4 regions of the Virgibacillus ainsalahensis genome follow, and region 2 is predicted to be linked to each of the others. Evidence: riboswitches for the same ligand, from Rfam matches in the RefSeq annotation. Region 2 holds a riboswitch; each other region holds the start of a gene.

Region 1 (5,796 bases), 1.8 Mb from region 2:
TTATTTGGTAACAACTGGGAGGCAAGAATGATGGAAAATCTTTTTAATAAACTTGAGGGAATTTATCCGGAATTAGTAGAATTACGCAGAGATCTTCATATGTATCCGGAACTTTCCCACCAGGAAGTGAAAACCCCTGAGAAAATAGCTGCATTTTTAACAGATCTGGGGATCGAAGTAAAAACAGGTGTAGGCGGTAGGGGTGTAGTAGGAACACTTAAAGGTGGAAAACCGGGCAGAACGGTAGCTTTGCGAGCTGACTTTGACGCCCTTCCAATTCAGGAAGAGAATGATGTAGACTATAAATCTCGTGTACCTGATGTCATGCATGCATGTGGACATGATGTACATACCGCAACACTTCTGGGTGTTGCGAAAGTTTTGAGTGAAGTAAGAGAGGAAATCCCGGGTACTGTTGTGTTTGTGCATCAATTTGGTGAAGAAGCAACTCCAGGCGGGGCAAAACCAATGATTGATGAAGGATGCCTGGATGGTGTCGATGTCATCTATGGAGCACATGTAATGTCAACAGAGGAATTCGGGACAGTTACAGCAAAAGCGGGATATGCTTCTTCTGCACAGGATGATTTTTTTATTAAAATACATGGAAAAGGTGGCCATGGATCTGAGCCGCATCTTACGGTTGATCCATTAGTGACAGGCAGTCAGTTAGTGGTAAACCTCCAGCAGATTGTCAGCCGTAGAGTGGATCCACAAAGTTCGGCAGCAGTGACAGTTGGTTCTTTTGTCAGTGGGGACGCGACAAATGTTATCCCCGATACTGCCACGATTAAGGGAACGGTTCGCACCTTTGATGAACAGTCCAGGGCAGTCATTGAGAAATCGATGGAACAGATTGTAAGGTCTACCTGTGAAGCCGCCGGAGCAGACGTTGATTTTGATTATATTAAAGACTGTCCCTCCATTTGGAATGATCCTGAGGAAACAAAAATCGTTCAGGATAAAGCAGCCGCAATCTTTGGAGAAGATAACCTGGATAGAAAAAGTCCAATGAACGGAAGTGAGGACTTTTCCTTCTATCAAAAGGAAATACCTGGAGTGTACTTTAATGTAGGTGGAGGCAACTCGGAGATTAATGCAATCTATCCACATCATCATCCAAAGTTTAAGGTTGACGAGCGGGCGATGATTAATATTGGGAAGATGTTTCTAAAGATTATAATGGATTAGAGATCATTATTTTCAAAAGAATGAAGAACAATTACAAAGAGAAAAAACAGCGAAGAATTATGAATTCATTCGCTCTGTTGTACAATAATCTTTTTATTTATAGCTGAGAGAGTAAAGCTCCAGTCACTAGTCTAAAGTGACTGGAGCTTTTTAAATGTCTGTTATTGATAAAAATTGTTTTATATTAAAAATTAAAGTCAACCTCTTTGTCCGTCTGTTTTTCCACGCCTTTCATATAATCAATTCTGCGTTGTGCAGAAGTTTGACTGACCTGCTCATCTGCATGGTAGGAGGATCTTACGAGCGGTCCTGCTTCACAATGGCGGAAGCCTTTTTTTAGAGCGATTTCTTTTAACTCCTCAAATTCATCCGGGTGATAGTAACGCTCGACCATCAAATGCTTTTTCGTCGGTTGCAGGTATTGTCCAATTGTAAGGATGTCTACATCATGCGCTAATAGGTCATCCATAGCCTGAATGATTTCTTCTTTTTCTTCTCCTAGACCAACCATAATGCTGGATTTTGTTGGCGTGTTAGGAGCAATTTCTTTTACCCGCTGCAAGAGTTGCAGTGACCTGTCATACATTGCAATAGCTCTTACTTTTTTCGTCAATCTGCGTACGGTCTCAATATTATGATTGAATATGTCCGGTTCACTATCCATTAGTGTGTGAAGGCTTTCATAATCCCCCTTCATATCGGAAGGAAGAATTTCAATCGTACCACCAGGGTTTTGTTTGCGGATTTCACGAACTGTTTCCGCAAATACTGCTGCGCCGCCATCTTTTAAATCATCACGAGCGACGGCTGTAACGACAGTATGCTTTAATCCCATTACTGCAACAGACTCAGCAACCCGTTTTGGCTCTCCCCAGTCCAGTTCATTAGGCAGACCGGTTTTCACCGCACAAAACCGGCAACCCCGAGTACACGTATCTCCCAAAATCATAAATGTAGCAGTTTTTCGTTCGCTCCAGCATTCATGGATATTTGGGCAGCGTGCTTCTTCACAAACTGTATTTAATTTTTTATCGCGCATTAAGTGTTTAAGCTTTCTGTATGATTCATTGGTGTTGATTTTTGTCTTAAGCCATTCAGGTTTACGTATGTACTCTGCTTGTTTTGCCATTGATTACTCGCTCCTTCGATGTATTATTATTCCATGATTCACTGGCATATTTTACACTTGCTAAATGGTATACTTCTTCCCACATGTCCTTAGATAGTTCTATTGGTTGAAAACTTATATCTAATCCTGTCTGAAATCCTTTTTTGAAAGCAGTTGTCATCATTTCATACGTATGCTGTTTTCCTGTCAGATCGTTGATAGTAGTTGCTTTATTTACAAAGGAATTTCGCTTTCTTTGCCGGATTTTCTCTGACGGGAAATTAAACATATCAAATAACATTTTTGTGTCGATGCTCATAGGTATAGACCCATGCTGCAGAAGGACACCTTTTTTTCTCGTTTGTGCATTTCCCGAGATCTTCTTGCCATCAACAATCATTTCGTAGGATGCTGGGTTTTCAAAGCAAATATCCGTTCTTTCCCTGTTCAATCGCCTTTCTGGCATAGCGAAATCAGCTTGGATACCTAAATTTCTATACCCTTCCAGAACACCCTTTGTTAACACATAGTAGGCTTCTGTTACTGATTTTGGAATCGATGGATCATCTTCTGAGATAACAAGGCTATAGGTAAGTTCATTATCATGTAAAACAGCACTGCCACCGGTTAATCGGCGGACAAATTGGCAGGTATACTTTTCTAGAGCAGTAAAATCAATAGATTTGGCAGTTTTTTGAAAATGCCCGATAGATAGACTTGGTGCTGACCATCCATAAAAGCGCAATGTAGGAGGGATTTCACCTTTGCCATGCCAATTCAGTAAAGATTCATCTAAAGCCATATTTACTGCTGCATCGGCAATTCCACTATCCAAAAAACCCCATTGTTTCTCCACAATTAATCACCTCCGAGAATAAATTTGGACACAAGGGGAGGCATAACACAAACGTGAAATGTTTTAATACGATAATGTTTGGCTTCGTACGATTCTATCTAAAAAAAGACAGCAATTCCTTAAGGTTGCAGTCTTTTTTGGCAGTTAAGAAGTATAAAACTTTCTTACTGCATAAGTGCGGGCTAATTTGTCACAAGGGCTTGGAAAAAGCCAAGTTCTAATATCAACTGCACTTTCCCACGCTAGTATTATCTAATTCGGGTGCAAAGGTCAGAATAATCGCATTCCTCTCAGTCAGTTTTACGGCTCCCTTAGTGCTAATTTTTATACAAATTCCACTTTTATCCTATCTTATAGTTGTCAGAATGTAAAATAATTAACGCTATTTTCGATCTATTATTATTTTTAAGTTAAAGGTAAAAAAAGAAGGGGGAGAAACAAGTATATTCATTTCTCCTGAGAGCTATTAACTCTTTACTTCCTGCTTCAGACTCCTGTTAATTAAATGTTTAACCTCTGCCTCTTTACCTTCATGTAATAAATCAACGATTTTACTGCCCACGATGACACCATCACAATTTTTACTAAGTTCACGTGCTTGCTCGTCATTGGAAACCCCAAAGCCTGCCAGTACAGGAACAGAACTATTCTCTTTTAACATCTTTAGAAATGCTGTTACATCCGTGTGATGTGCTGCACGTGCTCCAGTTGTCCCAACGACGGAAACGGCGTAGAGGAAGCCTTCTGATTTTTTTGCCAGCGTAACTAACCGGGATTTTGGACTTGTCATCGCAGCCAGTTGGATAAAGGCAATATCGTTCTCTTTTAAATGTGCATCAATCAAATTTTCTTCCTCCAGCGGCAGGTCGGGAATGATTACTCCGTCCACTCCGGCCAGTCTGCACGCTTTTGCAAAGTTTTCCACCCCATAAACAAAAATCGGATTAATATATGTCATTAATATAATAGGGATGGAACGATTTTCTTTGAAAGATTGCAGTTTTTCCAGCACCTTTGATAGGGATGTGCCATTTTTTCGTGCGCGAATCCCTGCTTCTTGTATCGTTGGTCCGTCAGCCACAGGATCAGAAAATGGGATTCCCAGTTCAATTGCTGCTGCACCGGATTCTTGGAGGAAAGAAATTCGTTCCTCCAATATATCCAAACCACCGTCACCTGCCATTATATACGGGATGAACAAGTTCTGATTGTCTGCTTGCTTAAGTTGAAAAGCCTGTTCCATTTGTTGTTTACCCATATTAGTTTTCCTCCAATCTGTCTTTTACTTGCTCAACATCCTTATCCCCTCTGCCGGACAGGCAAATAACCAGAGTTTCTTCCTGTTTCATGTCTTTTGCCAGTTTTAATGCATAAGCAACAGCGTGGGCGCTTTCCAGTGCAGGGATAATACCTTCCGTCTTTGAAAGATATTGAAATGCCTCCAAGGCTTCATCATCTGTAATCGATGTATAGGTTACCCGGTCGTTTTCATGTAAATGACTATGTTCTGGTCCTACTCCGGGATAATCAAGTCCTGCTGAGATGGAGAAGGCTTCTTCAATTTGACCATCATCGTCTTGAAGCAGATGTGTGAGTGTTCCATGCAGGACACCAACTTTTCCTCCAGATAATGTAGCTGCATGTTTGTTGGTTGCCAATCCAGCTCCACCTGCCTCAACTCCGAATAATTTTACATGTTCATCTTCAATAAATGGGTGGAACATACCCATTGCATTACTCCCTCCGCCAACACAAGCGACAACGGCATCTGGTAAACTATCAGTCTGATCAATCATCTGCTGTTTTGTTTCCTTGCCGATAACAGATTGAAGGTCACGCACGATTTTTGGAAAGGGGTGTGGTCCGACAACGGAGCCTATAATATAGTGGGTATCATTCACATTGCTTACCCAGTATCGTAAAGCTTCGTTGACAGCATCTTTTAATGTGCCGCTCCCATGGGATACACTGCGAACTTCCGCACCTAATAGCTCCATTCGAAATACATTCAGTTTCTGCCGACGTATGTCTTCTTCCCCCATAAATACGACACATTCAAGCCCCAGCAAGGCACATACAGTTGCGGTGGCGACACCATGCTGACCTGCTCCTGTTTCGGCAACAACTTTTTTCTTGCCCATTCGAAGTGTTAAGAGCGCCTGGCCGATGGTATTGTTTATTTTGTGTGCCCCAGTATGATTTAAATCTTCACGTTTTAAATAAATTTGTGCTCCCCCGAGCTTTTTAGACAGGCTTTTTGCATGGTACAACGGGGTTTTTCTGCCAACATATTGCTTTAAATAATCGTTTAACTCTGAAATGAAATCAGGGTTCTGCATTGCTTCGTCATAGGCTTTTTCCAATTCTATGACGGCAGGCATTAATAATTCAGGAACGAAACGTCCTCCAAATTCACCGTATCTTCCTGTTTCATCTGGTAGGGTATATGTTGTCAATGGACTCATCCTTTCATGTATGTTTTGCATTTCGAATAAATTGTCTGATCTTTTCATGATCCTTTTTTCCATCTGTTTCCACACCGCTTGAGACATCAACTCCAGCAGGATTTACGAGATTGATAGCACCTTGCACATTCTTTGGGGCCAGCCCCCCTGCTAAGATAATTTTTCCTTGATTAATG
Region 2 (5,796 bases):
ACTGATTTCATTACCGGGAGTCATCTGTCCTGATACAAGATGATCCTTTATTAATTTTTGTGCAACATTTAAACCCATCGTTAATTGCCTCCTTTCTTATTAGTTTACCTCAGAAGTACTTGGTTAAAACGGCTTTTGTTACAAATTATTTATTTCTCTATCAGGAAACTTTTATGAGTTTTATACACTGAATATGCTTCTTCGCTACAGTATGGCAGCTTACTAGGCCTTGAAAACTTGGCTAAACGCCCAAGCTTTTATGGCGGCCTAGCCTGTACTTATGCAGTTAGAAAGTTTTATGCTTTCTTAACTGTGAAAAAAGCGGGCAATCTTCTTGGAGAAAAGATTGCCCGCTTTTTATTATTGGTAGAAAATTACTCTGCTTTGTGTGCTTCAATTTCAACATGGATTTTAATATCATCACCAACAAGTACGCCGCCTGTTTCTACTGGGGCATTCCAAGTCAGACCGAATTCTTTACGGCTGATTGTAGTATCACCACTAAAGCCGGCAACCGTATTACCGCTCATTGGGTCTTTGCTTTGCCCTTCAAATACGACGTCAACTGTAACTGGTTTTGTGGTGCCACGCATTGTCAGATCCCCTGTAACGTCATAATTGTTACCTGATTTTTTCTTGATATCAGTCGCAACAAAAGTAATCTTCGGATGATTTTCGACATCAAAGAAGTCTTCACCGCGCAGGTGTTCATCACGGCCTTCTTGGCGAGTATCAATACTGCTTGTATCAATTGTCACTTCAACTTTTGAATCCGTTAAATCTTCTACATCTGCTTCAACAACTGCTTCAAAATCATTGAACGTACCTTTTACTTTTGAAATCATCATATGCTTTACTGTAAAACCAATTTCACTGTGTGCTGTGTCTACATTCCAAGTTGTTTTTGCCATTTAAAAATCCCTCCATAAGATAGTATGTAACACGTTGGTTACTTTCTGTTACCTAGTATAGAATCATAAATACATAATGTCAAGAGAAATAGTGGGAAATCTCCTAATCTAAGTTTACCCTCTATTATTCACGTTAAACATATAAAAACAAAGTAGTTAATAAAACGATGGAAATATTCTTATTTTTCGTTATAATTATACAGGATAGGATGAAATATGTGTTGCTATATATTCAGGGGGTCGGTTTGATGCAGGAAATGTATAACCCAAGATGGGATTTGGATGGAATCTTCGATGGTGGAAGTGAATCTGCAGAATTTCATCAGTATGTAAGGAATATAGAAGCTGAAATGAAACATCTCTCGGTAAGGGTTACCAATTATTTGCCTAAAGAGGAAGAAGTAAATCCACAGGAATTGATTAAAATTATAAAACAGCTTGAAAGTACATTGAAAAAGCTGCGTGAAGCGTCTGCATTTGTCAGCTGTTTACATGCAGAAAGTGTGAAAGATGAGAAGGCAAATATACTGATAGTTCAGCGCAGTGCATTAAAAGCTGAAATGGATACAATCCGCACAACTCTAAATCAAAAACTCGTTTCGATTGATGATACAGCGTGGGAGGCATTACTAAGCCAACCAGGTCTGAAGGAAATTGCTTTTGTTTTAAATGAAAATAGGGAAAAAGCTAAAGGATTGTTGCCAGTGGAAGAAGAAGTACTGCTCAATGATTTGGCAGTGGATGGCTATCATGCCTGGAATCAGATGTATGGTACCATTGTAGGGAATATGACAGTGGAACTGGAAGAGGATGGTGAGATTAATTCCTATTCTGTCGGCCAGGCATCTAATAAATTAAGTCATCCGGATCGTTCTGTACGCAAATATGTATTTGAACAGTTGGATAAGGCATGGAATGGAAAAGCCGATTTATTTGGAAAAACGCTTAATCACTTGGCGGGTTTTCGACTTCAAATATACAAGCACCGCAATTGGGAGAGTGTTTTAAAGGAGCCACTTGCTATAAATCGAATGAAGCGGGAAACATTGGATGCGATGTGGAATGCAATTACGAACAATAAAAAGAACTTTGTGAAATATCTGGATAAGAAAGCGGAACTGTTAGGATTGGATAAATTGAGCATGTATGACATTGGGGCACCAATATCATCTTCTGTAAAGACGTCGAGTTACTCGAAGGGTGCAGCTTTTATTATTGAACAATTTCGTGCATTCAGTCCCAAAATGGCTGCGTTTGCTCAAATGGCTTTTGATAACCGCTGGATTGAAGCAGAAGACAGAACAGGGAAACGGCCGGGAGGATTTTGCACAAGTTTTCCTGACAGTGAACAAACACGTATTTTTATGACTTATTCAGGGACCTCCTCAAATATTGCAACACTTGCTCATGAATTGGGACATGCTTATCACCAGCATGTCATGAATGATGTCCATGAATTAAATCAAGGTTATGCTATGAACGTGGCGGAAACAGCCTCTACATTTGCTGAAATGATTGTTGCCGACGCGTCTGTAAAGCGTGCAAGAAACAAAGAGGAAAAAAAGGTACTGCTAGAAGACAAAATCAAACGCAGTGTGGCATTTTTTATGAATATTCATTCACGGTTTATTTTTGAAAATAATTTTTATGAAGAACGAAAAACGGGGCATGGTTTCGGTTAAGCGTCTGAATGCGTTAATGGTTGAAGCACAGAAAGAAGCGTATCATGGAGCATTGGAAGAGTATGACCCCAATTTTTGGTCATCCAAACTGCATTTCCATATAACAGGTGTCCCATTCTATAATTTCCCTTATACATTCGGTTACCTGTTCAGTTTGGGAATCTATGCATATGCGAAAAAACAGGATGGTAGTTTTGAAGATGATTATATTGCCTTATTGCTTGATACAGGACGTATGACAGTGGAAGATTTGGCTCACAAACATCTGAATGTTGATTTAACCAAACCATACTTCTGGGAAAATGCAATTGGTTTATGTGTGGAAGATGTTGAGGAATTCCTGGCATTATAGAGTTTTTGTACAGGCGGTACACTGTTTCTTCTTTCTATATTTGTTAAACAAGCTTGTTGTCATCATCTGATAAATGAGATACAATACATGTAATAAAAAAAGTGAAATAAAGCCTACAGGGGGAGCCATTTGGCTGAGAGTGAACTTATTGTTCTTACCCTTCGAACCTGTTAGTTAATACTAGCGTAGGGATGGTGGTTTTTTGATGGAATAAAAAGTAATGTGAGCGGATTCCCCATCAGGAAGTCTTCCCCTTGGCATTGCTTTTTTTGTTTGTTTAGATAGCATAAAATTTTTAAGACTTGGTGGAATGTCAAGTTTATTTATGTGCTTTAAAAAGGGGAGGTAGTTGACTTGAGTTCAAGAAAAATATTGTTTTTAATCGAGGTGGCCATATTTTCAGCATTGGCATTACTTTTGGATATTATCCCAGGTTTATCGTTTAAGATTTGGGCAATGGGGGGTTCGGTTTCTTTCGCAATGATTCCAATCTTTATCGTGGCATTCCGCTGGGGACTAAAAGGTGGTTTGCTTTCCGGTTTTTTATGGGGGATACTCCAGGTTGCAGTTGGTACAGGGTATATTTTGCATCCTGTTCAAGGGTTGATTGATTATGGACTTGCGTTTACTGTACTTGGACTTTCCGGTATTTTTGCGAATCAAATTCAAGAGGCAGTGAAGGGTGGCAGAACAAAAGCTTATCTTTCGTATATTACAGGTGGTGTTTTGCTTGGGACCACGTTGCGCTTCACTGCACATTATATTGCCGGAATCGTATTTTTTGGATCAGCAGTTGAGGGGCAGCCAGCTTGGTTATACTCCTTATTATACAATACCTCCTACATGTTTCCGTCATTTATTTTGTGTACTTTAATCGTGTTCTTCCTATTCCATAAACAGCCAAGAACATTGTTAAATGCAGCGTAGGTAATTGCCTATCCGCTCACGATAAGGTAACCTCTTAATTAAAGGGGTTACCTTTTTAAAAAAATTCTCTAAGTGGGAAAAAATATAGGATTCTACACGTAAATAATTTCTGGTAACTGGTACCCAGAATTTAGGGGAGGGAGTCATATGCGAGAACTGATTGGAACATGCGATTCTTGCGGAAAAAATATTTATTGTGAGGATGGTTTTTTCGATGGAGAACAAATAAGTGGAAAACTTCTATGTAATGAGTGCTTTGCTGAAGAGCAAAAAAATTAGAAGGACAACCTCTGCGCATCAAGGTTGTCCAAAATTTATACTACAGTAAATAGCTATTTACATTTTCATTACTGGTTACAATTAAAAATATTTTACCTTCATCCATGTCTTCTTCGTAGTCATTAGCTTCAGCCTCAGTAAATCCTATTTCTTCAAGCTTTGTACGTAACTCATCACCTTTGCTGCTGAATATATTACCAACTGCTTCCATGAAATCCATTTCTTTAAATCCTACTGTATTTGCATCTGAACCGTCAGCTACACGTTCTGTTCTGTCATTATCATGTGACATTATATAAATATCCTCTTTATTTATGCCTTTATCTTTCAGTATGCTTACGTCTGTTTTTAATTTTTCATCATTGGAATATTCTTGGATGAATGGTTTCAAATTATCTCCTCCTTTGTAATGCTTAAATCTGATACCCATTTTTCACAAGAAACTAAACATCTTTATGTAAAATTTGTTCACACTCAAGTATAGAAGTAGCGTTTTTCTCTCAAAAGCATAGGCTATATAACCATTCTTATGGAGAGGAAGGTTTAATATGGAATTGGGTGTTTCCCATTGGTTATATGGTTTGTTTACGCTCATTATTATAGTTACAATGATTTTTAGAAAGGGTGTCGTACTACCGACACTTTTTGGAACATTTGTGATCGCCTGGGTATATAAAGGAAGTTTAATTGATGGATTCACCGCCATTTTTAATGCAAACCTTGTTGCTGCCCAAGAGCTTTTTAATATCTTTTTAATCATTACGTTCATGTTGGCACTTCTACATTCTTTACGTGATTTGGGTGCAGATCAGAAAATGATTCAGCCGATTCAGAAAATGATGGTGAATGGGCATGTTTCTTATTTTGTGCTGGTCGGTGTAACCTATGTAATTTCCCTTTTCTTTTGGCCGACACCCGCTGTTCCATTAATCTGTGCATTACTTGTCCCAGCAGCAGTAAGAGCAGGATTGCCAGTAATGACAGCAGCTGTTGCAATCGCGTTAGCCGGCCAGGGGATGGCGCTTTCCTCCGACTATATCGTGCAGGTGGCTCCTAATTTATCAGCTGCCTCGGCTGGTCTTGACACAGGAGCTGTTGCTGATCAAGCATTGATACTGTCTGTAGTAGCCGGTGTTATAGCGATTGGCTCAGCTTATCTGATTTATCGAAAATCGATTCGTTCGAAAGATGATGTATTAAATGAAACCGAATTACAAACATTACAAACAGAGGAAAACTCGACAAATAAAGCACAAACAAAGAATCTCTCCACCTGGAGTAAGGTTTTCGCTATACTCGTACCACTATCACTGCTTGCTGTAGTTATTTTCATGTTACACAGTAAACTCTTTTCAGGCAGCAGCGGTCTTGTTGGTGGCGATGGAGCGGCATTTGTCGGAGGGGTAGCAGTAATATTACTATTGCTGTCTACTGTGGCTTTTGGTAAACACCATGCCCTGGACTACATTAGTAACCATATTACAGATGGGTTTGTCTTCGCTTTCAAAGCGATGGGACCGGTCATACCAATTGCGGGATTCTTCTTTCTGGGAAGCCCTGATTTTTCCGGCAGTATTTTAGGGGTAGAAGAAAGTGCACCAGCCTTATTATTTGACCTCGTGCATTCTGCCCAAGGATATTTGCC
Region 3 (5,796 bases), 970 kb from region 2:
CCATCCGCACCCAATTCCATTGCCTCAACAACGTCTTTAGGTGAGCCAATACCAGCGTCAACGATAACAGGCACACTCGATTGTTCGATAATAAAGCTTAAGTTAAGCGGATTGATAATACCTTGCCCAGACCCGATTGGTGATGCTCCAGGCATAATCGCATGTGCACCGAGCTCTTCCAGTTTCTGAGCTAACAGAACATCATCCGAGGTGTAAGGAAGCACGGTGAATCCTTCTTTTAGTAGTTCTTCTGTTGCATGTAAGGTTTCAACTGGATCAGGCAGCAGTGTTTTATCACAGCCAATTACCTCAACCTTAATCATGTCACAAAGACCTGAAGCTTTAGCCAGTTTCGCCGTACGAACTGCTTCTTTTGCCGTTTTTGCACCTGCAGTGTTTGGTAACAGGCTGTATTTCTTTATGTCTACCTTTTCCAGAAAATTTGGCTGTGTCGGTTCAAATATGTCCATCCGACGTACTGAAAATGTTAAAATCTCTGTTTCTGATACCTCCACGGCTTCTTTTTGTATATCAAAGTTCGGGAATTTTCCAGTTCCCAACAGTAATCTGGAGTTAAAATTTTTATCCCCAATCGTTAACATATCAGCCACCTCCTACAAATTGTACTAATTCAAGTTTATCTCCATTTGTTACTTCCTTGTTTGAATGGTTTTCGAGATCTAAAATTTCACCATTGTGTTCGACAATGACGACCGGCGGATTGTTAAAAAAGTACCCAATCACATCTGTAATCGTTTTAACATTACCTGGTACGTTAACCTCGTTTCCATTGACAAGCAGATTCATGCGTTTACCTCCTCATGTGGTATTCGGTCCATTCGAAATGTATCATCGATCGCTTTTCCTTGAATTAAATCGGCCATAAGGAAGCCGGTTACAGGAGCTAGTAAAATCCCATTGCGATAATGCCCCGTTGCGATGGATAAGCCGCCTAAATCAGGGTCCCTCCCCAGATAGGGCAAGCCATCCCCCGTTTGTGGACGAATACCTGCCCACGCTTTTTCCCATGTAGCCGATTTTAGTGCCGGGATAATTTTCATAGCATTATTTATCAGCTGGTAGACGCTCGTCAATTCAACTGATTCGTCAAATGTATCGGGTTTTTGTGTTGCCCCTATTATTAGGCTCCCGCCTGATTTCGGAACGATATATCCATCGGACGAAAAAATACTTGATGTTACAATGCGTCCATGATGGTGAACGGATAAACATTCTCCTTTTACTGGATGTGCATTTAAGGTTAACCCGGTTTTCTCGATAATTTGGCTGCTCCACGGTCCACCTGCCACAATAACTTCATCCGCAAAGAATATATCCGTTCCAGTTCTCACACCGGAAACACTGCCATTTTCCTTCACGAAATCAATTACTTCTGTATATTCAAGAAATTCCGCCCCTAAAACAGCTGCAGATTTTGCTAATGCTTGTGAGAAAAGCGGTGCTGAAACCTGTCCATCACGCGGCATGTACAAACCACCTGCAACAGTACCGGAAATTTCCGGCTCTCTCGCTTGTACCTGTGCCGTATTCAGTAATTCTGCGGTTTCTCCCTTCATTTCTTGAAATGAAGCGATCTTTTTTAAGTTTTCCATTTCTTCATCAGATTGAGCCACTCGTAAAATTCCGCTTTGCAGCAGTTCAATATCAATACCGGAAAGTAATTTTAACTCTTCTGCCAATTCAGGAAACATTTCCCTGCTTCTTCGTGCCATGGAGAACAGTGGACTATCTTCTGTAATTTCATTCTGAGCTCCTAGCATGCCGGCAGCAGCACGTGACGCTTTTTGTGCGATTCTTTCTTTTTCAATAACCAGTACGTGATAGTCACGTTTACTTAATTGAAAGGCAATCGAACAACCAATTACACCCCCGCCTACAACCACTGCATCATAACGTTTTTTCATCATCAGCCACCTTTCTTAATGCTTTGCGATATGCGATTACGTTTTTCATCGGATCATTTGCTAATAAAACACCAGATAATACTGCGATTCCACTTGCACCACTTTTGATGATATCTGGTGTGTTTTCAGGTGTTATACCACCAATGGCAATAACTGGTGTGCTTACATGCTGGACCACATCTTTCAACCCCTTTAGTCCATTTGGCTTCAGCCCGGGCTTGGATTGGGTTTCATATACATGTCCGTACAGTAAATAATCGGCGCCATGTTTGGAAGCGAAAAGGGCCTCATCCACCGAATGAACGGAACAGCCGATACATAAGTGGTCGTAAGGACTTCTTACCTCCGATACATTCATGCTGTTTTTACCTAATTGCACTCCCAGTGTTTTCATAGAATGAGCGACTTCCATCCGATCATTTACGATTATCTTTTCAGGTTGGATGCCTTTTGAGTCAAGTAATTCTATTGTTTCCACCAGTTTGATGTCGGACCATGATTTTTCCCTTAGGTGAAACACATTCACATATGGATTTATTATTTTAGCAATCGAAGCGAAGATTTCCGGTGTTTGTTGACCGGTTGAGATGATATGAAGCTCTCCTGGTGATTTTTTACGAGTATCGACAGAAACACCTCCTTAAAAATCATGCAGAAACGTAAAAAACCACTTCCCTTTGGTCAGGAAAGTGGTTTGAATGTAATATTATCTTCAAATTAGGAATAGACGTATCCATTCTTTCACTTCCCTACGCCGGCATCAACCGTATCAGGTTTAAAGAGTCCCAAAGTTACACTTTGATCTCAGCCCTTCTAAAAGGCACCCCTAGTGAATCGATTCTATTTAATTGTTAGTAGCATTATATCATTGGTACTAAAATTGTCAATAATTATTCTTTTCGTAAAGTAACCGTTTTCGATGCGGCTTCACGCTATTGAAAATAAACATCTTTTCCTTGTACACATTGAACCTACGAGAAACGCATTCTTACACGTCAATCCAGCTAATTGAACACTTCGATTCATGTTTTAACATTACTGATAACGGTTAAATTATACATAAAGTCAACATCCTATCCAATACTGCGAATGAGGTGATATCATGGCAAATCAAGAAAAAGAAAACAAACATAATGATGATTCCCTGGAACAAAAGCAAAAATCGAATGATCCAAATCAGGATATCGACCCACAAGGTGAACCAGACTCCAAACCACAGGAGAATTAATGATAGCCATAAAAGAAAATACCACATGTGTAAGGCAAGCCTGAAATCAAACAGGCTTGCCTTTTTCAGTTAGGAGTATAATGGTATCCTCCTAACTTTTATACAATTCGGTTTTTGCTCAATGGTACTGAACAGTTTTTTTAACTATGTGTTTCAGTCGCATACTTGTTTAAAAGTTTATCAAGTTGTTGGCTGCATTCTATTGTTCGATCATTTGCCAAACCATACTCCAGCCCGAGTTGAATCATTTCATTCTTTTTCATTAAAATATCTGTTGGCAAGTTGGATGGTACGGCTACGATTATTTGTTCCATCAATATTTCTTCCCTTCTTACATCTGCTTTCATTGGTTCAGATATTAGTTTGTTTAAAAACCCAACAAAAAATATTATGCCAACTTTTAATAAATGATGCAATAGATTCTACAAAAGTAGACATGAGTAGACAAAAATAATTTTCACCATTTCGGTTTTTGCATCAGAAAATTTTAATGAAATCAGAAAACATTGCTGCCTTAATCATGTTTTAATTGTAAATTGTCATATACAGGATAATATAAAGTAAAAAATGGGGATGAATTTTATGAACGCGTATGGAGATAATTGGGAGAATTACGGAATGGATTACCTGGAGGTCAAGAAGACATATGAAAAACCGATTCTATTTACCGTTTAGAATCGGTTTTTGGGATCACTTTGATATTGTATCGGTAATGACATATTACACCCTCACTTCCAAAAATTTGGTGGATTATCTTTTTCTGTGGAAATCCCCGTAAAATGTTGCATTTTTATCGATGAACTGTTCCAGTTTTTTAATTGCTTTTTTCATATAATCTCAACTTCCTTTCTATTTTTTTAATTACTGACGGTTAAGTCTTTCATAAGCATCTACATACAATTCCATGGAATCCTTTAGTAGTTCTTTTACTTTTTTCATCATGTTTATCTCCCCTTTCTTTTGATACTTTAATTATGGAAGAAAAGGGAGTTTTTTACAAAGTCCGTGGAATCGGTAACATTTCTCATGAAAACGAAAACAAATGAAATGAAAACGGGCACAACGCTTGTTTTCTTAAAATATCGCTTTTTTTCTCGGTTTATCTTGAAAATCGCTAGCAAAACGGTAAGGATTCATATCGAGCCCTCCCTCAGATAGGGGTTATTTGACAGACACATCCAGGACATCATCACTTTTTTCCTGGTTGTTCAATTGGATATAGTGATGAAGCGTATCAATCTTCGAAGTCTTCCCTTCTTTATTACGTAATCCCGGCTCGTATAACATTTGATTTTCAACCCCATAGCGTGGGCTAAAGAACACAGGCTAAGAACGCCCCGTCCTAGGGCAACGCCTATGTGACCAACATCGTGTTGGCCCGAGGCTGAAGCCGTGCCCACTAAAAAGCGAAGTATTCTGCTGAAGCGATTAGCGATTGTGATAGCGCTCTGGTTTAAAAGAAACGGAAGAAGCAAAATCACGATAAAGTTACGTCGCATTTTATATCAACTACGAAGGTTAATAAGCAACAAAATTTACGAAAGGATTCTTCAAAAAAACTAAGCTGTTACAAAAAATTATTTTGAACTCAAGTTATCCCGATTTACAGCTTGTGGCGGGCGTTCCAACCATCCATAATCAATTAAAATATTGGTTACATCTTCAACGTATAGTCCATTATCCATTAAAAAACGTGTATACATCCCACCTATATCACGTCTGCCGTTAAAAGATGCAGCATTCGCATATGTTCTAACTTTCATGGAAAACATCTCCATCTTATGAATCAGCATTAATTTATCCGAAAACGGTGAAATTGTAGAATCAGTAACCAAGTGATCCAAGCTCTCGCGAGAAGGTAAGTCATCTTTATGAAGTTTTTCTGTAAACGCCTCTACATGCTTATCAGCAATATTCTTTCCTCTTTTAAGTATCTGCTGAACGTTATCATCTTTGGCTACTTGACTAAAAGCAATCAGAAGAGCTCCACTTGTTACATCATTTTCAAGATTATCGTAAAGATGCGTGATTTCTAAAGCATGAAGAGGTCTCGTATCTCCAAAGAAACCCCTTAGATATTTTTGCTTTTGAACAAAATCAACTTTTTCAGGTATCGGAATTTCTGGCGGGGTCACGAAAAACCCTTTTTTCATTAAGACATTGTCAACTTCAGTTAAAAGTTTTACTGTAGATTGAAGGCAGTAGATAAAGAAGTTTTTTACATCATTTCGTCTCATTAAAGGTATTGCAATAGAATAAATACTCATTCCTGCTTTACCCATATATTTTAGATAGTGCAGGTAAAACTCATCTAAAAACAATCTCGGAGCATTTAAGTCCACGTCCCCTTCTGTAAAACCGATTGGTATTGGGAATTTTTCCTGAATAAATATTTCTTCAATCGTTTTCAGAAACGAGTTACATAAATTCAAAGCATCATTTAAAACTTCTTTTATATCCTGATCTTCAATATGTTGAAGATAATGTGTAAGAATGCATTTGGACATGGTATTTCCTGAATAAGTTGTCCAAAGTTTTCCCATTTCGGCAGATGTTAATCGAAAATCATGATTATTCTCCATTGTAAAACCTCCTGTTAAGAGTAATATGCCCATGACGAATGTAAATATAAATAACTCAACT
Region 4 (5,796 bases), 280 kb from region 2:
ATCCGCTTGCATTGATATGGCTTCCCCGCCATTTTCTTGAATATGATCGACAATGGCCGCTGCCCTCGATTCACTTTTGAGATAATTGACGATAACGAACGCACCTTCGTCGCCAAAATCCTTTGCAATCGCGGCACCAATGCCTCGGCTCGCCCCAGTTACAAGCGTAATTTTTCCTTTCAAATTCACTTTTTAAAACCTCCTCTATTCTGAGTCTGCGTCAAACAGCTCTGCGCTTTGTTCAGCACTCGTTTCAATATCTGTCCAACGAATGAGATTCAATAAATTAAACTGGCCGTCATGATGCCATCCAGAAGGTGCTTGTGACATTTTCCCTACGGAACAAATCCGGTTAACTCCCACCTCCCCCAGCCGTTCAGACAGCTGGAATAACCGTCTTGGTCCAACAGTTACACCGACTGTTTGTAAATATTGGCGGTAGGGCAAAAGAATCGAAGGAATCTCCTCTAATCTTGTACATCTAAATATATGGACGGCCCGATTTAAAGGAGAGGCTTCAAATTCAGGTTCTGGATGGTAAATGACCGTCCAGCTGGTATCGTTAGGACAGGAATACACAGCATTTTCTGTTTGAAATTCATATTGGCTACGAAGTGACCGAATCGCTAATGCTTCCTCGTCTGAAATAATAGCTCTTGGCTTCTTGTCGTTGTAATGATCCATTTCTTTAGCTAAGAGTTGGGCAAATTCCCGTGGACTGACTACCCCACCTTCTTCTACATATATGCTTTGGGGGGATAAGCACCCCTGCTGATCATAGACGGAAACATCTTCGGCTAAGCGATGTGCTGTTTCCTTATAACGATCCGCTGTCAGGGACTCTTGCCCAATCATCGCAAAACTAATTTTATGACCATAGCTTAAAAATCGTTTGTGTGCCGGAACCCGATCCCTGATGTTTTCAACAGATTCACTTGATCCATAGGCAACCACTGCTTCAGCTTCTGCTATTGCCGGTTGCTCAAGCTCATACTCACCGCCTTTCCAAGGCAAGATTGCTAACGCCCTGGCAAGATTTGTATCAACTTCGGCCAGAGATTGGGCAAATAAAACAGGCATCAGGGGTTCTGAAGAAGAAGTTTTTCCCAATTGCCCCGACTTTACCAGTAAGCCCATGACCAAATTCCACACAGGGAGTCCGGGAACATTCCCTGAAAAAAAATGAAGGATAAGATTTGGGCCAAATGCTTTGCTGAAACCGCCCTTTTTTCTGGGGCGAAAATCATCAAGTACAGTTGGATCATCGAATTCCTCCAGTATGAAGCGAAGCAGCTCTTTTTTACGAAACGTTCGCAGGAATCGCTTTAATTCAAGTCGAATCATCTCCGAGTCATAGCCTGTGACGACAGGGAGCCATTTCTCTGCAAATTTCCGCAGGTGGTAATCAGGATCTAGCCATTTTTGCACAGCTGTATCCACGATATCTATCACTTCAGCAATTTTGAGATCCTTCAGGTAAATCTTTTGATTTTTCTTTATGGTCTTCGAAATGAATTGAATATCTTCACCTGAAAGATCAGGATATTTTAGAATTAATTTCTCTTCTCCAGATTCAAATTCCCGTGTTGTAAAAGACGTCAGTTGAATCGTTTCGGGAATGAAATAAGCGCCTGTCTCGTATTGTTCTTTGTTCATCAAAGCTCCCTACTTTCGATTAGCCTTCATAAGTTCATCTACAGCAATTGAACAGCCACGGGCTTCTGATCCCTTTGCACGTCCGAGAAGAACAAAACCATTGTCCGTCTGATAACCGATATCCTCAGTCAAAATTCCAATACAGGAATTCCAATTAGCTAAATCATAATGGGCAAGCACACCAACTTCTCCATCTTTCATCGGCTGCAATGTATCTGGATCAAGAACGAGCGTCTTTACCCATGCCGGGGTCAACTTTTCCAAATTGGGCTCTCGAGCTGTTACTTCATAAATTTGCGAACTTAATTCCGTCATTCCATACATGTTAATACAGCTGTTTTTATCAACATCAAATGTCCTCACAAAAGATTCATACACTTCATTTCGAGGCATCTCACGGGATTTTCCTTTAAAGCCGCCTGTATCAAATATCCGACTACCTTCTGTAAGTTGGAACGTGAGACCGTTCTCCCTGCAATAATCTAAAAAGTGAACATAAGCGGAAGAAGCGCCCATCAGTAAAACAGGTTCTTGTTTCTTTTCACTTTCTTTTAAAGCTGTGGTCAATGCCTCCATATCAAGCCCGTCTTCTTTGAAAAAATAATTGCTGTCTTCTTTACCAAAATGCTTAACCGCCATCGTCAAATAGCGGGACAAGGAAGACTGTTGATTCAAGTCTTCAGCAGGAGAGATCACATAAATGGTCATTGCCTTTTGATCTGGTAAAACAAATTGATTAAACGCAGTCTTCATCGATGTATCCCATACTTCTAAAGTAGGATGAATATGTTGTCCCTGTTTCTGAGCATTTGTCGTGCCACTAGTCAAAAACACAGCTTCGGGTTCATTTGTTGACTCACAGGATAAAGTTAACTCCTTAAATGCTTGGATTGGCAAAGCAGGAATCTCCTGCCAGTGTTGGATCGTCAGGGGTGTTTTCCTCCTTTTTTGGCAATATTTTTTATATGGAAGGTTGTATTCGAATTGGTAAGAGAATAGTTTTAATGCCAACGCTTGAAAGTCTGTTTCCTCTACATCCGATTTGTTAATATAAGAAAGAATTTGATCAATAATCTGCTTTGTCTGTTGTCTCATTATTTTTTTCCTCCTTTTTTAAAACTGAACCAACCCGGGAGCTGAATCAGTATAAGTTGTAATATAATCGCACTTACTCCTCCGACTAAAATGGTGTTACCAAGAAAATCACCCACTCCGCCTTCAACCTTCACAAAAAAGTCCGGTAAGGCAATAGCCAATAAAATGGAAAGGCCGGCAATCATAAAGTTTGCGTCCGTCTTTTTCATCCCGCCTAGAATATTCAGTCCCGTGAAAATGAGCGACGCGGCAGCCGGTAAAAAGATTCCTCCTACCACAGCATGTGGCGTTACAGCTAGTAACGCACCTGCTTTCGGTACAAAGCCTAATACAAGGAAAATAACTGCAGCTACTTTTACAGCATGGCGCGATCCTACGCCTGTCAAGCGAATTAAACCAACGTTTTGACCGTAAGCCGTAGTCGGGAACCCTCCGATTAGTGTAGATGCCAACGAACCTATAGACTCCCCGGCAAACCCGCCACGAATCCGCTTGTCATCCAACTTTACATCAACCATTTCAGCAGCGGCATGATAAACCCCCATCGCCTCAATTACTGCCACGATGTAAGCAAAAAAGAAAGCACCGAACGTGACCCAATCAAACGTAAGTGCACCATAGGGAAGAAAATGCGGTAAACCGATCCAACCGCTCTCGGTGATAACAGAAAAATCAATATACCCAAGCATAAGCCCGATGAGATCCCCTATTACCAGGGCAATTAAGAATGAATAAGAACGTAACTTTCCTTGGCCAAAATTGGACAATAAAAGGACAATGAGTGACGTAGCGATCGACATCGTTAAAATTCCACCGTCAAGAAATGTTTCCGAACTAGAGGTTCCGCCTAAAAATAACTCTAAAGTAAAACTAGAAAGGGCAACTCCTACGATAAAAATTACGGTTCCGGTGACAACCGGGGTGAAGAAGGACTTCATCCGGCTTAACATACCGGTGATTGCCAAAAAGAAAACAATAATAGCACTTACAATAATCCCACCACCCGCAGCCGCTAAATTCCCCGATTTACCAGCACTGATTATCAGTGCATCAAAAGCTGCTGATGGACCTTGAATGACAGGCAAACGGACGAATTTCGTCGCTTGAATCAGCGTAACGAGACCCGCGGCAATAAAGATTGCATTTACCATATTGGCTGATAACCCCAATGGTAAACCGATTAAAGCTGCAACATAAATCGGATCAAGCCAGACGTTGGATACAAAAACATGCTGCAAACCAAAGAGGAAACCTTTTGCAGGTGAAAGTTTTTCTTCCACCCCCACTGTTACAGTCGCACCCTTTTTTTCTAGCACCATCTCTAAATCCCCCTAATATACAAAAAAGCCACCCGTGGTAGTGGGTGACTTCTATTTAGGAAGAAATATGAGAAGAAATTTCAACAAATAATAGATTCACTCCACTTCCCTACGCTAGTACAAACTAGATCAGGTTCTAAGGGTCGAAAGTTCTTCTCTCAGCATATAGCTCCCCTAGTGGTGATGACATTTTTATTTTTTTATAGAATACTACATAACTTCAAAATTAGTAAGTGGTCAGATACTGCTCTCTCTCCCAAGGATGTACGGTAGTTCTAAACATATCCCACTCAATTTCCTTTGCCTCTATAAAGTGTTCATATAAGTGTTCCCCCATTGCTTTTACAATTACCTCATTTTTCTGTAATTCTTCCAATGCACCTAATAAAGTCGAAGGTAAATCTTTAATGCCATTTTCTTCTCTTTCCTCTTTCGTCATTACGTAAATGTTGCGGTCTACAGGGCTTGGTGGTGTTAGTTTATTTTCCACACCATCCAAACCGGCAGCAAGTAATACAGCCAATGCTAAATATGGATTGGCAGAAGGATCGACACTTCTTGCTTCAATTCTTGTACTGACCCCTCTTGACTTAGGAACGCGGACTAACGGGCTTCTGTTTGATGCAGACCATGCCACGTAAGATGGCGCTTCAAAACCAGGAACAAGTCGTTTGTAAGAATTAACTGTAGGGTTGGTTACAGCGGTAAAGTTAGTTGCGTGTTTAATAACCCCAGCAGTAAATTGGTATGCCACGTCACTTAACTGTAATTCCCCTTTTGTATCAAAAAACGCGTTTTCTCCATTTTTAAATAAAGACATATTAACATGCATTCCTGAGCCGTTTACACCAAATAGAGGTTTGGGCATAAATGTTGCATGTAAGTTATGTTTTCTCGCAATCGTTTTTACAACTAATTTAAATGTCTGGATATCATCCGCGTGTCGTATGGCATCTGCATATTTAAAATCAATTTCATGCTGTCCCGGAGCCACTTCATGGTGAGATGCCTCAATTTCAAATCCCATATCCTCCAATTCCAGAACAATGTCTCTTCTACAGTTTTCTCCTAGGTCTGTAGGGGCTAAATCGAAATAACCTCCATGGTCATTAAGGTCTAATGAAGGATCACCGTTTTCATCCAATTTGAACAAAAAGAATTCCGGTTCTGTCCCAATATTAAAAGCGTCAAAGCCCAGTTCTTCCATTTTCTTTAAATTTCGTTTCAAATTATATCTGGGGCATCCTTCGAAAGGTGTTCCATCTGCATTATAAATATCACAAATAAAGCGAGCAACTTTTCCTTTGTCCGATGTCCATGGGAATACAACGAAAGTATCTACATCCGGGTAAAGATACATATCAGATTCTTCGATACGAACAAACCCTTCAATCGAAGATCCATCAAACATCATTTTGTTATCTAAAGCTTTATCCAGCTGACTGAGTGGAATTTCCACATTTTTTATAGTTCCCAACATGTCAGTAAATTGTAAGCGGATAAACCTTACGTTTTCCTCTTCAATTTGTTTAAGAATTTCATCTTTTGTAAATTTCGCTCCCATTCATTCTCCTCCTAATTTTTATATGAAGTATATGATTGAAATTTTCCGGCTACTAAATATGTATATATCCTTATTATAGCCCTCAATCGCTACAACCTTCTAATGCTTGATAAAAAATCTGGACAACTCGCCTTGTCTAAGGCTGGCTTTTCCATGTCTTCC

Evidence for each region. Region 2 has a riboswitch for thiamine pyrophosphate ahead of thiT (energy-coupled thiamine transporter ThiT). Riboswitches for the same ligand answer to the same signal wherever they lie in the genome.
Region 1: linked by a shared signal. The riboswitch ahead of ACZ427_RS15345 (lipoate--protein ligase family protein) and the one ahead of thiT (energy-coupled thiamine transporter ThiT) in region 2 are both predicted to bind thiamine pyrophosphate.
Region 3: linked by a shared signal. The riboswitch ahead of ACZ427_RS11195 (thiamine phosphate synthase) and the one ahead of thiT (energy-coupled thiamine transporter ThiT) in region 2 are both predicted to bind thiamine pyrophosphate.
Region 4: linked by a shared signal. The riboswitch ahead of ACZ427_RS07655 (solute carrier family 23 protein) and the one ahead of thiT (energy-coupled thiamine transporter ThiT) in region 2 are both predicted to bind thiamine pyrophosphate.

The regions. Positions count from the first base shown of each region.
Region 1 is NZ_AP043943.1:3,110,884-3,116,679, reverse strand. It holds gene ACZ427_RS15360 (YfcC family protein) at 1-11, shown strand, start outside; gene ACZ427_RS15355 (M20 metallopeptidase family protein) at 28-1,191, shown strand; gene lipA (lipoyl synthase) at 1,376-2,320, opposite strand; gene ACZ427_RS15345 (lipoate--protein ligase family protein) at 2,292-3,155, opposite strand; TPP riboswitch at 3,373-3,478, opposite strand; gene trpA (tryptophan synthase subunit alpha) at 3,622-4,413, opposite strand; gene trpB (tryptophan synthase subunit beta) at 4,415-5,611, opposite strand; gene ACZ427_RS15330 (phosphoribosylanthranilate isomerase) at 5,625-5,796, opposite strand, start outside.
Region 2 is NZ_AP043943.1:1,327,062-1,332,857, forward strand. It holds gene ACZ427_RS06220 (aconitate hydratase) at 1-78, opposite strand, end outside; gene ACZ427_RS06225 (YceI family protein) at 375-911, opposite strand; partial or broken gene ACZ427_RS06230 (M3 family oligoendopeptidase) at 1,160-2,945, shown strand; TPP riboswitch at 3,054-3,154, shown strand; gene thiT (energy-coupled thiamine transporter ThiT) at 3,300-3,872, shown strand; gene ACZ427_RS06240 (hypothetical protein) at 4,020-4,151, shown strand; gene ACZ427_RS06245 (YflT domain-containing protein) at 4,192-4,542, opposite strand; gene ACZ427_RS06250 (hypothetical protein) at 4,700-5,796, shown strand, end outside.
Region 3 is NZ_AP043943.1:2,295,206-2,301,001, forward strand. It holds gene ACZ427_RS11180 (thiazole synthase) at 1-602, opposite strand, end outside; gene thiS (sulfur carrier protein ThiS) at 604-807, opposite strand; gene thiO (glycine oxidase ThiO) at 804-1,928, opposite strand; gene ACZ427_RS11195 (thiamine phosphate synthase) at 1,909-2,451, opposite strand; TPP riboswitch at 2,655-2,763, opposite strand; gene ACZ427_RS11200 (hypothetical protein) at 3,028-3,153, shown strand; gene ACZ427_RS11205 (aspartyl-phosphate phosphatase Spo0E family protein) at 3,294-3,500, opposite strand; gene ACZ427_RS11210 (hypothetical protein) at 4,315-4,440, opposite strand; gene ACZ427_RS11215 (DUF3231 family protein) at 4,731-5,735, opposite strand.
Region 4 is NZ_AP043943.1:1,604,879-1,610,674, reverse strand. It holds gene ACZ427_RS07670 (3-oxoacyl-ACP reductase) at 1-189, opposite strand, end outside; gene ACZ427_RS07665 (acyl-CoA reductase) at 205-1,656, opposite strand; gene ACZ427_RS07660 (LuxE/PaaK family acyltransferase) at 1,666-2,751, opposite strand; gene ACZ427_RS07655 (solute carrier family 23 protein) at 2,751-4,070, opposite strand; TPP riboswitch at 4,160-4,256, opposite strand; gene glnA (type I glutamate--ammonia ligase) at 4,297-5,634, opposite strand; gene ACZ427_RS07645 (MerR family transcriptional regulator) at 5,734-5,796, opposite strand, start outside.